DNA from 2 places in the Enterobacter cloacae complex sp. genome. Region 2 is predicted to be linked to the other one. Evidence: predicted binding sites of a transcription regulator. Region 2 holds the regulator's gene; the other holds the start of a gene.
The links. Region 2 encodes CRP, which controls carbon source genes, mostly activating them, when cyclic AMP is high. Its sites were predicted from a motif close to ATGTGANNNNNNTCACAT; they were not measured.
Positions count from the first base shown of each region.

Region 1: a site for CRP is predicted at 4,257-4,274, ahead of deoC (deoxyribose-phosphate aldolase). Genes of this name have one in related genera too.

Region 1 is NZ_LT991957.1:2,801,073-2,808,975, forward strand. Features, by position in the region: gene DBR02_RS13945 (patatin-like phospholipase family protein) at 1-997, shown strand, start outside; gene DBR02_RS13950 (TatD family hydrolase) at 994-1,776, shown strand; gene DBR02_RS13955 (YjjW family glycine radical enzyme activase) at 1,771-2,631, opposite strand; gene DBR02_RS13960 (YjjI family glycine radical enzyme) at 2,606-4,141, opposite strand; gene deoC (deoxyribose-phosphate aldolase) at 4,405-5,184, shown strand; gene deoA (thymidine phosphorylase) at 5,288-6,610, shown strand; gene deoB (phosphopentomutase) at 6,664-7,887, shown strand.
Region 2 is NZ_LT991957.1:1,672,953-1,680,855, forward strand. Features, by position in the region: gene mdcA (malonate decarboxylase subunit alpha) at 1-353, opposite strand, end outside; gene DBR02_RS08540 (hydrolase) at 582-1,604, shown strand; gene DBR02_RS08545 (YheU family protein) at 1,601-1,819, shown strand; gene DBR02_RS08550 (phosphoribulokinase) at 1,850-2,719, shown strand; gene DBR02_RS08555 (OsmC family protein) at 2,805-3,209, opposite strand; gene crp (cAMP-activated global transcriptional regulator CRP) at 3,521-4,153, shown strand; gene DBR02_RS08565 (YccS/YhfK family putative transporter) at 4,211-6,298, shown strand; gene argD (bifunctional acetylornithine/succinyldiaminopimelate transaminase) at 6,295-7,515, opposite strand; gene pabA (aminodeoxychorismate synthase component 2) at 7,604-7,903, opposite strand, start outside.

The DNA.
Region 1 (7,903 bases), 1.1 Mb from region 2:
ATTCCATGCAGGCCAGCTTGCGCTGGTCTGTGAAGGGGGCGGACAGCGCGGTATTTTCACAGCAGGCGTGCTGGACGAATTTATGCGCGCTGAGTTTAACCCGTTCGATCTCTATTTCGGCACTTCTGCCGGGGCGCAGAACCTCTCTGCCTACGTCTGTAACCAGCCCGGCTATGCGCGCAAAGTGATTATGCGCTACACCACCTCCAAAGCGTTCTTCAACCCGGTACGCTTCGTGCGCGGCGGGAACCTGATCGATCTCGACTGGCTGCTGGATGCCACCTCCAGCCAGATGCCGCTGGCCATGGATACCGCGTCACGACTGTTCGATACCGGAAAAGAGTTCTGGATGTGCGCCAGCCGCGGCGATGACTATTCACCGGGTTACTTTTCGCCGCAGAAAGATAACTGGCTGGATATCATCCGCGCCTCCAGCGCGATCCCCGGTTTCTACCGCACCGGCGCGCTGCTGGAGGGGATCAGCTATCTTGATGGCGGTATCAGCGACGCGGTACCGGTACAGGAGGCGGCGCGGCGCGGGGCGAACACCATTGTGGTGATCCGCACGGTGCCTTCGCAGATGTATTACACCCCACAGTGGTTTAAGCGTATGGAACGCTGGCTGGGCGACAGCAGCCTGCAACCGCTGGTAAATATCGCAAAGCAGCATGAAACGACCTACGGCGCGATGCAGCGCTTTATTGAAAAACCCCCGGGCAAGCTGCGCATCTTTGAAATTTATCCGCCTAAGCCGCTGCTGAGCATGGCGCTGGGCAGCCGGCTGCCTGCGTTGCGTATGGACTACAAAACGGGGCGGCTGTGCGGGCGTTACTTCCTGGCGACCGTCGGGAAAATGCTGGCCGAGCAACCGCCTCTTCATCGGCATAAAAGCATCATATTGCCGCCCGCCGTTGTGGCCAATGACGCGGTGGCGATGCCGCTGGTGGACGCGCCACAGGCCAACGATGGTTTACTCGATAACGAGGATCTGGCGTGACGCACTGCTTTATCGATACCCATTGCCACTTTGATTTCCCCCCGTTTAGCGGTGAGGAAGCCGCAAGTATCGCGCGCGCGGCTCAGGCCGGCGTGAGGGCCATTATTGTCCCGGCTATTGAGGCGGCGAGGTTTGAGAACGTCCTGGAACTTGCCCGCGTTCACGATGCGCTGTACGCCGCGCTGGGTCTGCATCCGATCGTGATTGAGCACCACCTTGACGAACATATCGACAGGCTGGATGCCACGCTGCAAAACGCGGATAAGAAGCTGGTTGCCATCGGGGAGATCGGCCTCGATCTCTATCGTGAAGATCCGCAGTTTGAACGCCAGCAGACGATCCTGGATGCGCAGCTCCGGCTGGCAAAGCGCCACGATCTGCCGGTGATCCTCCACTCCAGACGTACCCATGACAAACTGGCGATGCACCTGAAGCGCATCGATTTGCCGCGCACGGGCGTGGTCCACGGTTTCGCCGGCAGCCTTCAGCAGGCGCAGCGTTTTATCGGGCTGGGCTATAAGATTGGCGTCGGCGGCACCATCACCTATCCGCGAGCCAGCAAAACCCGCGACGTGATGGCGCAACTCCCCCTGTCTTCGCTCCTGCTGGAAACGGATGCGCCTGACATGCCGCTGAATGGTTTTCAGGGCCAGCCCAACCGCCCGGAGCAGGCGGCGCGCGTTTTTGACGTGCTGTGTGAACTGCGTCAGGAGCCTGAAGAGGTGATTGCCGGCGCGCTGCTGGAAAATACCCGCGCGGTCTTTGGCATCACGCTATAGATAAAGAGCCGGGCGGATCACCGTAATGTGCTGCTGTTCCAGCGCCCGCGCCAGCGGCTCGACGTCCTCCGGCGTGGCGCTCCGCCATTGCGCCGCCTCCCCGTAAACCCCATGGGCATGAAACGCGTTGATCCGCACCGGAACGTTCCCCAGCGCGTGGATAAAAGCGGTCAGCGATGGCAGATGTTGCAGATAATCACACCGATCGGGGATCGCCAGCAGGCGCAGCTCCGTCAGGCGATGACGCTCGGCCAGCCAGCGGATGCTCTGCTTGATCAGCGAATTTTCGCGCCCGGTCAGAAAACGGTGATGCTCATTGCCCCAGGCTTTCAGATCCACCATCGCGCCGTCAAACACCGGTAACAGCTTTTGCCAGCCGGTTTCACTTAACAGGCCGTTGCTGTCTACCAGGCACGTCAGATGGCGCAGGGATGGATCGGCTTTGATCGCGGTGAACAGCGCCACCACAAACGGCAGCTGTGTGGTGGCTTCACCCCCGCTGACGGTCACGCCCTCGATAAAAGGCGCAGACGTGCGGACCTGGGCGAGGATCTCCTCGACGCTGTAGCGCTGCGCCATCGGCGTCGCCTGCTGCGGACACAGGTGCAGACAGGTGTCGCACTGCTGACAGTGGCTTTCCTGCCACCAGACGCGCCCGGCCTGAAGAGTCAGCGCGTCATGAGGGCAGTGAGGAACGCACTCGCCGCAGTCGTTGCAGCGCCCTATCGTCCACGGATTGTGGCAGGTTTTGCAGCGCAGGTTACAGCCCTGAAGGAACAGCGCCAGGCGGCTGCCCGGTCCGTCCACGCAGGAGAAGGGGATAACCTGACTAACTAAAGCGCATCTGTTGTTCATGGCTAATCACGCGCGGCTGACGTTCCAGAATACGGGTATTGCGCGCGGCCTCTTCGCCCAGCCACGTGGTGTTCGTTCTCGAACCCGCTTCCCGGTATTTCTCCAGATCCGACAAGCGAACCATATACCCGGTAACGCGCACCAGGTCGTTTCCCGCCACATTCGCGGTGAACTCACGCATACCGGCATTGAACGCCCCCAGGCACAGTTGCACCACCGCCTGAGGATTGCGTTTGACCGTCTCATCCAGGGTAAGAATATCGCTGATCCCCGAGTGATAGTGTTTATGGTGCGGCGCTACGGCGAGCAGGTGGCTGATGGGATCCGGCTCGTCACCGTACGGCAGACGCGCCCCCGGCGTGGTGCCCGAATCAGAACTGATCCCTGACTGCGCATGCAGCATTGCGCGATGCTGCCAGCCGTGTTTCACCGGCGTGTTTTCAACAAACGCCGCAAGCTGTTCACTGATGCGGTAGCCCAGCGCATTGGCCTGCTCGCTTTTACCGTACCGTCCCGCTATGCCTGCTTTCTCGCACAGTACGTTCACCGCTTCGGCCAGGCCGTACATGCCAAACATCGGCACAAAACGATCGGCGTCAATCAGCCCCTCTTTCACCAGGAAGCTATTCTCAAAGAAGCCGGACTGCTCATATAAAAAATCGCAGCGCGCGTCGATTATTGCGATTTGCTGCTGACAGTAGTGCGGCAGGGTACGGGTGAAAAAGTCTTCCGGGGAGTGGCTGTGCTCCGCAATCGCTTTCAGGTTAAGGCGCACCAGCGTGCTGCCGCCGCCCGCGAGCGGCAGGGAGTTGTAACAGCTCACCACGCCATAGCGACCTTTTGTGAAAATTTTATCATTTACCGGACCGTTGGAAATATGCGGCTTGCTGCACTCACAAATGTTTTTCGCCACGCTCAGCAGCAAATCGTCGGGGGTAACGTCCGGGTCGTAGATAAAGGTCAGATTCGGCGCAACCTGCTTCAGTTCAGCATCTGCGCGCAGAATGGCGCGGGTGACGGGCGTATCCGCCGGGCCGATATTGGCATGCATAAAGGCGTCTGGCAGGGTGCGGTCCAGATAGCGCCAGAAACGTTTTATTCGGCTATCGATTTCATCCTGTGTTAGAATTTTAACATAAGGACTGAGGATTTCATCGAGCTGGCCCAGATAGACCGGCATGGACGTGACGGACGGAACGTGGTGGTAAAGGATAGTGAGCAGCGAGAGGGCATCATCCAGATCGTTCGCCCCTTCCAGCTCCAGCCATTCTGAACCGTTAGCCAGGAATTTAGCGTAGTCCGGCAGCACGTAGCGCGGTTTGTAAGGCGCATGGCCTTCGAACATGTCGCAGATAAATCCCTCATCCAGCGCGGCGCGTGCCGCCTCTGGCAGAGCGGGATAGGGCAGATTGTTTTCCGCTTCCAGCGCCAGAAAATGACGTTTTTGTTCCGGGGTTAACACCGGGCTTGTCACAATGTGCTGGCATCGTTGTTGCAGGGCGTCGGGCATGTTCAACTTCCTTGAGGGTTCTGCGGATGGTGAACGAATTGTAGAAAGCCAGCCCGGTGGCGCCTTTGATCCGACAGGGGGTATCGCTGCTTTAGTCGGCGGTTGGCGCATGAAAGTTTGAAGAAGATCTCATTACAGTAATGCAAATTTGCACACAGTTTTCATTAACTGTGATGAATGTCGAAGTGTAGAGGCGGGTGAATGTTAGAATACTCACAGACCCGCAAGGTAAAATTGATACGGCACTGCCGTTGGAGAATGTTATGACCGATTTAACTGCAAGCAGCCTGCGCGCGTTGAAGCTGATGGACCTGACCACCCTGAACGATGACGACACCAATGAAAAAGTCATCGCCCTGTGCCATCAGGCGAAAACGCCAGTGGGTAACACCGCCGCCGTTTGTATCTACCCGCGCTTTATCCCGATTGCCCGCAAAACGCTGAAAGAGCAGGGCACGCCGGACGTGCGCATTGCAACCGTGACTAACTTCCCGCACGGCAATGACGACATTGAGATTGCGCTGGCGGAAACCCGCGCGGCGATTGCATACGGCGCAGACGAAGTTGACGTGGTGTTCCCGTACCGCGCGCTGATTGCCGGCAATGAGCAGGTTGGCTTTGACCTGGTGAAAGCCTGTAAAGACGCCTGTGCGGCGGCAAACGTGCTGCTGAAAGTGATCATCGAAACCGGCGAGCTGAAAGAAGAAGCGCTGATTCGTAAAGCATCTGAAATTTCCATCAACGCTGGCGCAGATTTCATCAAAACCTCTACCGGTAAAGTGCCCGTCAACGCCACGCCGGAAAGCGCGCGCATCATGATGGAAGTCATTCGCGATATGGGCGTATCCAAAACCGTTGGCTTCAAACCTGCGGGCGGCGTACGTACCGCCGAAGACGCGCAGCAGTTCCTGGCGATTGCCGACGAGCTGTTTGGTGCCGACTGGGCGGATTCCCGTCACTACCGTTTCGGCGCGTCCAGCCTGCTGGCCAGCCTGCTGAAAGCGCTGGGTCACGGCGACGGTAAGAGCGCAAGCAGCTACTGATTGCCAGACAATGCCGGATGACGCTTCGCTTATCCGGCCCACAGGATCGTAGGGCGGGTAAGTGTACCCGCCACAACTCCCCCGATTCCGCATGGAGGTTACCGTGTTTCTCGCACAAGAAATTATTCGTAAAAAACGTGATGGTCTTGCTTTAAGCGACGAAGAGATCCGCTTCTTCATCAACGGCATTCGTGACAACACCGTCTCAGAAGGGCAGATTGCTGCTCTGGCGATGACCATTTTCTTCCACGATATGTCGATGCCTGAGCGCGTGTCGCTGACCATGGCGATGCGAGATTCAGGAACCGTTCTGGACTGGAAAAGCCTTAACCTCAACGGCCCGATTGTGGACAAACACTCCACCGGCGGCGTGGGGGATGTGACTTCGCTGATGCTCGGCCCTATGGTGGCAGCCTGCGGCGGTTACGTTCCCATGATCTCCGGGCGCGGCCTGGGCCACACCGGCGGTACGCTCGACAAACTGGAAGCCATTCCGGGCTTCGATATCTTCCCGGATGACAATCGCTTCCGCGAGATTATTAAAGACGTTGGCGTGGCGATTATCGGCCAGACCAGCTCTCTTGCGCCGGCAGACAAGCGTTTTTACGCGACGCGCGATATTACCGCCACCGTAGACTCCATTCCGCTGATCACCGCCTCTATCCTCGCCAAAAAGCTGGCGGAAGGGCTGGACGCGCTGGTGATGGACGTGAAGGTGGGCAGCGGCGCGTTTATGCCGACCTATGAACTCTCTGCTCAGCTTGCCGAAGCGATCGTTGGCGTCTCCAACGGCGCAGGCGTGCGCACCACCGCGCTGCTGACCGACATGAACCAGGTGCTGGCCTCCAGCGCCGGTAACGCGGTTGAAGTGCGCGAGGCCGTGCAGTTCCTGACGGGTGAATACCGCAACCCGCGCCTGTTCGACGTCACCATGGCGCTGTGCGTGGAGATGCTGATTTCCGGCAAGCTGGCCAAAGACGATGCGGAAGCCCGTGCGAAGCTTCAGGCGGTGCTGGACAACGGCAAAGCGGCGGAGATCTTTGGCCGTATGGTGGCGGCGCAGAAAGGCCCGACCGACTTCGTGGAAAATTATGCGAAATACCTGCCAACCGCGATGCTCAGCAAGGCGGTCTACGCGGACAGCGAAGGCTTTGTCTCCGCCATGGACACCCGCGCGCTCGGCATGGCTGTTGTGTCTATGGGCGGCGGTCGTCGTCAGGCATCGGACACCATTGATTACAGCGTCGGCTTTACCGATATGGCCCGTCTGGGCGACAGCGTTGACGGTCAACGTCCGCTGGCGGTGATCCACGCGAAGGACGAAGCCAGCTGGCAGGACGCGGCGAAAGCGGTGAAAGCGGCAATATCTCTTGACGATAAAGCACCGGAAACCACACCGACGGTCTATCGTCGTATCACTGAATAGCGGTATACTGATCTGATCGCATTTTTATGAAGCACTAAGTACGGAGAACAATTATGAAACGTGCATTTATTATGGTGCTGGACTCATTCGGCATCGGCGCAACCGAAGATGCAGAACGTTTTGGTGACGTGGGTTCCGATACCCTGGGTCACATCGCGGAAGCCTGTGCAAAAGGCGAAGCGGATAACGGTCGTAAAGGCCCTCTGAACCTGCCAAATCTGACCCGCCTCGGGCTGGTAAAAGCGCATGAAGGCTCTACCGGTAAAATCGCAGCCGGTATGGACGGTAACGCGGAAGTAGTTGGCGCCTACGCCTGGGCGCACGAGCTCTCTTCCGGGAAAGATACCCCGTCCGGCCACTGGGAAATCGCCGGTGTGCCGGTGCTGTTCGACTGGGGTTACTTCTCCGATCACGAGAACAGCTTCCCGCAGGAGCTGCTCGATAAGCTGGTGAAGCGCGCCAACCTGCCGGGCTACCTCGGTAACTGCCACTCTTCCGGTACCGTGATTCTGGATCAGCTCGGCGAAGAGCACATGAAAACCGGCAAGCCGATTTTCTACACCTCTGCTGACTCCGTGTTCCAGATTGCCTGCCACGAAGAGACGTTTGGCCTGGATAAACTCTATGAACTGTGCGAAATCGCCCGTGAAGAGCTGACCGAAGGCGGCTACAACATTGGCCGCGTGATCGCACGTCCGTTTATCGGAGACAAAGCGGGTAACTTCCAGCGTACCGGTAACCGTCACGACCTGGCCGTTGAGCCACCGGCACCTACCGTGCTGCAAAAGCTCGTCGACGAGAAAGGCGGTCAGGTCGTTTCCGTCGGTAAAATCGCGGACATTTACGCCAACTGCGGCATTACCAAAAAGGTCAAAGCGACCGGTCTGGATGCGCTGTTCGACGCTACCATCAAAGAGATGAAAGAGGCGGGTGATAAGACCATTGTCTTCACCAACTTCGTGGACTTCGACTCCTCCTGGGGCCACCGTCGCGATGTAGCAGGTTACGCGGCAGGGCTGGAGCTGTTCGACCGCCGTCTGCCAGAGCTGATGGAGCTGGTGGGGGAAGATGACATTCTGATCCTGACCGCCGACCACGGCTGTGACCCAACCTGGACCGGTACCGACCACACCCGCGAGCACATTCCGGTGCTGGTGTACGGCCCGAAAGTAAAACCGGGTTCGCTGGGGCACCGTGAAACCTTCGCGGACATCGGCCAGACGATTGCGAAATACTTTGGTACGTCTGACATGGAATATGGCAAGGCTATGTTCTGATGTCATTGCCGGGTGG
Region 2 (7,903 bases):
AGCTGCGAAATGCGCAGGCTTTGCGTACCGGAGAAGGAGAAGTCCAGCTTGCGGGCGATGCCTTTCTCAAAGATGTCCAGATGTTCGCTGCGGCCCACGCTCGGCATGATCATATGCAGGTCATGTACGATTTGCGGGTTCACTTCCGCCAGTGAACGGGAAAGGAAATCCGCCTGCTTCTGGTTATTACCTTCCAGAACGACTTTGTCGCCTGGTGCGATCAGTTTTTCCAGCATGGCGACAAGATCGCCCGTTGGCAGTACCTTGCCCTGTACCGGTACGGATGCCAGACGACGCGCTTTCTCAGTGCGTCGGGTGTTCCATTGCCGGGTGGGAGTTTGCCCAGATAACATTATTAACCTCCTGATTCAGCACATCATTCTGATTTGCCTGACGTTGAGTAAAGTGTGCGCTCTGGTGAGAAAGGCATCAATTAAGCGTAGGACGGAATCATTAGCCTGAGAGTAATAAACAAGGTAAGGAAATGTGATCGGGATCAGTTCATATTTCGGAAAAACGGGCTAAACGGGGTACAATCCGGAAGGTATAGTTAATTACTGACAAGAATCAGCATCGCCCTTATGACCCAAATCATTCCCTCAGACTTCGACATTGCAGCCGAAGAGAGCGCAGAGTTTGTGCCCATGCGCGGGGTGGCTAACCCCCACCTGCAAACCATGCTGCCGCGCCTGATCCGGCGCAAGGTACGGTTCGCCCCTCACTGGCAACGCCTGGATTTGCCGGATGGCGACTTTTTGGATCTTGCCTGGAGCGAAGATCCGGAGCGGGCCAAACATAAACCTCGTCTGGTAGTGTTTCACGGTCTGGAAGGTAGCCTGCACAGCCCTTACGCCCACGGCCTCATCGAGGCGGCGAAAGCCCGCGGCTGGCTTGGGGTCGTGATGCACTTTCGCGGATGCAGCGGCGAGCCGAATCGCCAGAAACGCATCTATCACTCCGGTGAAACCGAGGATGGCACCTGGTTTCTGCGCTGGCTGAGAGACCGTTTTGGCGCCGCGCCAACGGCAGCGGTGGGATACTCGCTGGGCGGCAATATGCTGGCCTGCCTGCTGGCGAAAGAGAGCGACGCCGTACCGCTGGACGCGGCGGTTATTGTCTCTGCGCCATTTATGCTTGAGCAGTGCAGCTATCATATGGAAAAGGGGTTTTCGCGAGTCTACCAGCGTTACCTGCTCAACCTGCTGAAAGCCAACGCCGCGCGCAAGCTAAAGGCCTACCCGGATACGCTGCCTGTGACGCTGCAACAGCTTAAACGCGTGAAGCGCCTGCGCGAGTTTGATGATTTGATCACCTCGAAAATTCACGGCTTTGCCGATGCAATCGACTATTACCGTCAGTGCAGCGCCATGCCTTTACTGAATCAAATCACGAAACCCACGCTGATTATCCACGCCAAAGACGATCCGTTTATGGATCATCACTCGATCCCCGCGCCCGATTATCTGCCGGCCAACGTGCAGTATCAGCTTACCGAGTTCGGCGGACACGTCGGCTTTGTTGGCGGCACGCTGCGTCGGCCTAAAATGTGGCTTGAGACGCGTATTCCCGACTGGTTAACGGCTTATCTGGACGGTAAAAAATGATTATTCCCTGGCAGGATCTCTCTCCCGAAACGCTCGATAATCTGATTGAAAGCTTTGTCTTGCGCGAAGGCACCGATTATGGTGAACATGAACGTTCGCTTGAACAAAAGGTCAACGATGTTAAGCGCCAGCTTAAAAGCGGCGACGTGGTGCTGGTATGGTCCGAACTGCATGAGACGGTCAATATCATGCCCCGCAACGCGTTTCATGGCTGATCTTAAAACTTTTCCAGTCAGGGAGTTGCTATGTCTGCCAGACATCCGGTTATTGCCGTTACGGGTTCGAGCGGGGCGGGAACCACCACCACCAGCCTCGCCTTCCGCAAGATCTTCGCACAGCTGAATTTACGGGCGGCAGAGGTAGAGGGCGACAGCTTTCACCGCTACACGCGCCCGGAGATGGACATGGCCATCCGCAAGGCGCGGGATCTGGGTAAACACATCAGCTACTTTGGTCCAGAGGCGAATGACTTCGGCCTGCTGGAGCAAACCTTCCGCGAATACGGGCAAAGCGGCACCGGACAGTCCCGCAAGTATCTGCACACCTACGATGAAGCCGTTCCCTGGAACCAGGTACCCGGCACGTTCACGCCTTGGCAGCCGCTGCCGGAACCGACTGACGTGCTGTTTTACGAAGGGTTGCACGGCGGCGTGGTGACGCCTCAGCACGACGTGGCGCGCCACGTGGATTTGCTGGTGGGGGTGGTGCCGATTGTTAACCTTGAGTGGATCCAGAAGCTGACGCGCGACATCAGCGAGCGCGGCCACTCGCGTGAAGCGGTGATGGACTCGGTGGTGCGCTCCATGGAAGACTACATCAACTTCCTGACGCCACAGTTCTCCCGCACCCACATTAACTTCCAGCGCGTGCCCACCGTGGATACCTCTAACCCGTTCGCCGCGAAAAGCATTCCCTCGCTGGACGAAAGCTTTGTGGTGATCCACTTCCGCAACCTGGAAGGCATCGATTACCCCTGGCTGCTGGCGATGCTGCAAGGCTCGTTTATTTCGCACATGAATACGTTAGTGGTGCCGGGCGGAAAAATGGGGCTGGCGATGGAGCTGATCATGACGCCGCTGGTGCAGCGGCTGATGGAAGGGAAGCAGATCGCGTGATTTTTTTGCCCGGTGGCGCTGCGCTTACCGGGCCTACGTTCATGCTTTTGTAGGGCGGGTCAGCGAAGCGCCACCCGCCAAAAAATTAAGCCTCGACCACTTCATACGAATGGGTGATGTTTACCGCTTTCTCCAGCATCAACGCCACGGAGCAGTACTTCTCCGCTGAGAGATCCACCGCGCGTGACACCGCCGCGTCTTTCAGCGCTTTCCCGGTGACAACAAAATGCAGATTGATGTGCGTGAACAGGCGTGGCGCCTCTTCGCGACGTTCTGACGTCAGCTTCACTTCACAATCGGTCACGTCATGACGGCCTTTTTGCAGGATCGACACCACGTCGATCGCGCTGCATCCCCCTGCCGCCATCAGCACCATTTCCATCGGGCTTGGGGCTTTATCACCGGAGTTACCGTCCATCAAAACCTGGTGCCCGGAGGCCGACTCGCCCAGGAACGTTAACCCTTCAACCCATTTCACACGCGCTTGCATATTCACTCACTCCAACGTTGCATTTTTTATGACAGATTACGTGTACGTTACATTTCTCGCAACGGAAGGCGACCTGCGTCATGCTGAAGCGAGACACCAGGAGACACGCGGCGAAAGCTATGCTAAAACACTCTGGATGCTACAGTAATACATTGACGTTACACATGTATGCAGAGGACATCAAACTTTACTGGCTGCGAAACGTTACGACAGCCGACTTCCCAGGGTATGGGTAAGAATTCGATTGCAACCCCAGAGTCCGGATGCATCTTATGACTCTGGTGACAGCTTATAACAGAGGATAACAGCGCATGGTGCTTGGCAAACCGCAAACAGACCCGACTCTCGAATGGTTCTTGTCTCATTGCCACATTCATAAGTACCCATCAAAGAGCACGCTGATTCACCAGGGTGAAAAAGCGGAAACGTTGTATTACATCGTTAAAGGCTCGGTGGCCGTGCTGATCAAAGATGAAGAAGGGAAAGAGATGATCCTTTCTTATCTGAACCAGGGCGATTTTATCGGTGAACTGGGCCTGTTTGAAGAAGGCCAGGAACGTAGCGCCTGGGTTCGTGCTAAAACAGCATGTGAAGTGGCTGAAATTTCTTACAAGAAATTCCGTCAGCTGATTCAGGTCAACCCTGACATCCTGATGCGTCTTTCTTCCCAGATGGCACGCCGTCTGCAAGTGACCTCTGAGAAGGTGGGTAACCTTGCTTTCCTGGACGTAACCGGTCGTATCGCGCAGACGCTGCTGAACCTGGCGAAACAGCCGGACGCCATGACCCACCCTGACGGTATGCAAATTAAAATTACCCGCCAGGAAATCGGTCAGATCGTCGGCTGCTCCCGTGAAACAGTGGGCCGTATCCTGAAGATGCTGGAAGACCAGAACCTGATCTCCGCCCACGGTAAAACCATCGTGGTTTACGGGACCCGTTAATTCCGGTCAGACGGCGTGCCGCCGCAGGGTGGCACGCCGTTTTTGTCTCTACTCCTCATGTGGCGCAGGCTGATCTATCACCCGGAAGTTAACTACGCACTGCGACAAACGCTGGTGTTGTGTCTCCCCGTGGCCGTGGGCCTGCTCCTCGGACATCTTCAGCAGGGGTTGCTGTTTTCTCTCGTGCCCGCCTGCTGCAACATTGCCGGTCTGGACACGCCGCATAAACGCTTTTTCAAACGCCTGATTATTGGCGGCTGCCTGTTTGCCGGCTGTAGCCTTGCCGTGCAGCTTTTACTGGCCCGCGACATACCGCTGCCGCTGATCCTGACCGTGCTGGCGATGACGCTCGGCGTAACCGCCGAAATCAGCTCGCTGCACGCCCGACTGCTTCCCGCGTCGCTGATAGCCGCCATCTTCACCTTAAGCCTTGCGGGCAATATGCCGGTGTGGGAGCCATTGCTGATCTACGCCCTCGGCACGCTGTGGTACGGGCTGTTTAACTGGTTCTGGTTCTGGCTGTGGCGGGAACAGCCGCTGCGTGAATCCCTGAGCCTGCTCTACGTGCAGCTTGCTGAATACTGCGAAGCAAAATACACCCTTCTCACCCAGCATACCGACCCGGAAAAATCCCTGCCGCCGCTGCTGGAGCGGCAGCAAAAAGTGGTGGATCTGATCAGCCAGTGCTACCAGCAGCTGCACATGCTTGCCGCCAATAAAAATCATGAATATAAGCGGCTGCTGCGTACCTTCCAGGTCGGGCTGGATTTGCAGGAGCATATCTCCGTCAGCCTGCATAATCCGGAAGAGGTGCAAAAGCTGGTGGAGCGCAGCCATGCGGAAGCGGTGATCCGCTGGAACGCGCAGACCGTCGCGGCGCGCCTGCGGGTGTTGGCTGATGATATTCTCTATCACCGCTACCCGACGCGCTTTAACATGGATAAACAGCTCGGCGCGCTGGAGAAGATTGCGCGTCAGCACGCGGATAACCCGGTCGGACAATTTGCCGCCTGGCATTTCAGCCGCATCGCCCGCGTGCTGCGCACCCAGCGCCCACTTTATGCCCGCGACCTGATGGCCGATAAGCAAAAACGGCTCCCGCTGCTGCCCGCGCTGAAAAGCTACCTGTCACTGAAGTCTTCCGCCCTGCGCAACGCCGCGCGGATCAGCGTGATGCTGAGCATCGCCAGCCTGATGGGAATGGCCCTGCACCTGCCGAAACCCTACTGGATCTTAATGACCGTGCTGTTTGTTACCCAGAACGGCTATGGCGCCACGCGGGTCCGGATTCTGCATCGTGCGGGCGGCACGATGGCGGGGCTGATTATCGCGGGCGTGACGCTGCACTTTCACGTGCCGGAGGGCTATACCCTGGCCGGTATGTTGGCGATTACCCTGGTGAGTTATCTGATCATCCGCAAAAACTACGGCTGGGCGATGGTGGGCTTTACGGTGACGGCGGTGTATACCCTGCAACTGCTCACGCTTAACGGGGAACAGTTTATTATTGCCCGGCTGGTCGATACGCTGATTGGCTGTCTGATCGCCTTTGGCGGCATGGTCTGGCTGTGGCCGCAGTGGCAGAGCGGGCTGCTGAGGCAGAACGCCCACGACGCGCTGGAGGCCGATCAGCAGGCCATTCGTCTGATCCTGAGCGACGACCCGCAGCCTTCCCCGCTGGCCTACGAGCGCATGAAGGTCAACCAGGCGCACAACGCCCTGTTCAACTCCCTGAACCAGGCCATGCAGGAGCCGGGCTTTAACGCGCACTACCTGGCGGACATGAAGCTGTGGGTGACGCACAGCCAGTTTATCGTCGAGCACATCAACGCCATGACCACGCTGGCGCGCGAGCACACCATGCTGACGCCAGACCTGGCGCAGCGCTATTTGCAGTCGTGTGAAATTGCGTTGCAGCGCTGCCAGCAGCGTCTGGAGTATGACGCGCCGGGCGAGTCGGGAGAGTCAAATATTATGGAAGCGCCGGAAACACTTACCCACGGCCCGATGAGCACCCTGGAGCAGCATTTGCAGCGTGTTCTCGGGCACCTGAACACCATGCACACCATTTCGTCGGTGGCATGGCGTCAGCGTCCGCATCACGGGATTTGGTTAACCCGCAGGTTAAAGCGGACGGCGTATTAGCCTTTTACAATCTTCGCGACCGCCGCGGCAAAGCGGGTTAACCCGTCTTCAATGTCGTTCTCTTCCACCACCAGCGACGGCGCAAAGCGCATCACGTCCGGCCCGGCGTTGAGCACCATGACGCCTTCATGGGCGGCGGCGTGCAGGAAATCGCGCGCGCGACCTTTGTACTGCGGCTTCAGCTCGGCGCCGATCAGCAGCCCCATGCCGCGGATCTCGCTGAACACGTCGTACTGTTCATCAATCTTTTTCAGGTCTTTCACAAACAGGTCGCGTTTCGCATTCACGCCGTTCAGAACGTCCGGCGTGTTGATGATGTCGAACGCCGCGCCCGCCACGGCGCACGCCAGCGGATTACCGCCGTAGGTGGAGCCGTGTGAGCCGACGTGGAACGCGGAAGCGATATCCTGGGTGGTGAACACCGCGCTGACCGGGAAGCCGCCGCCGAGCGCTTTCGCGCTGGTCAGAATATCCGGCGTGACGCCGTAGTGCATGTAAGCGAACAGATCTCCGGTACGCCCCATTCCACACTGCACTTCATCAAACACCAGCAGCGCCTGATGCGCATCGCACAGCTCGCGCAGTCCTTGCAGAAATTCCGGGGTAGCCGCCGTGACGCCGCCTTCCCCCTGAATCGGCTCGACCACCACCGCGCAGGTGTGGTCGTCCATCACCGCCTTCACCGCGTGCAGATCGTTAAACGGCACGTGGATGATGTCCGCTGGTTTCGGGCCAAAGCCGTCGGAATACTTCGGCTGGCCGCCCACGGAAACGGTAAAGAACGAGCGACCGTGGAAAGCGTTATGGAAGGCGATGATTTTGGTTTTATACGGACTGTGGCGCGTGGTTGCGTAATAGCGCGCCAGCTTAAAGGCGGTTTCGTTGGCTTCGGTGCCGGAGTTCATAAACAGCACGCGTTCGGCGAAGGTTGCATCGATGATCTTACGGCCCAGGCGCAGCGCCGGTTCGTTGGTGAAAACGTTGCTGGTGTGCCACAGGGTTTCGCCCTGGGTTTTCAGCGCGTCCACCAGCGCAGGATGGCAATGGCCCAGCGCCGTCACCGCAATACCGCCCGCGAAATCTACGTACTCTCTGCCCTGCTGATCCCACACGCGGCTGCCTTTCCCTTTTACCGGAATAAACTCAGCCGGTGCATAAATCGGCAGGATCACTTCATCGAATGTCGCGCGGGTAATTGCTGGTTGTTCAGTTGCCATGTCATGACCATCCATTTTTTATGTCACAGTGCTTGTGAAAATATAATCACAAAATATGCATAAAAAATCACAGCAAGGCAACAGATATTCAGCGGTTGAGGAAATTCGCCAGCAGCGCGTGCCCCTGCTCGCTCAGGATGCTTTCCGGGTGAAACTGCACGCCTTCAAGATCCCAGTCCCGGTGACGAATGCCCATGATCTCCTGCGTCTCGCTCCAGGCGGTAACCTCAAAGCAGGCCGGGAGCGTCGGCGGATCGATCACCAGCGAATGGTAGCGCGTCACGGTTAGCGGATTGTTGAGTCCTGAGAAAACGCCCGAACCGGTGTGCGTGACCGGCGAGGTTTTACCGTGCATGACTTTCGCGGCACGGACAATGGTCGCGCCAAA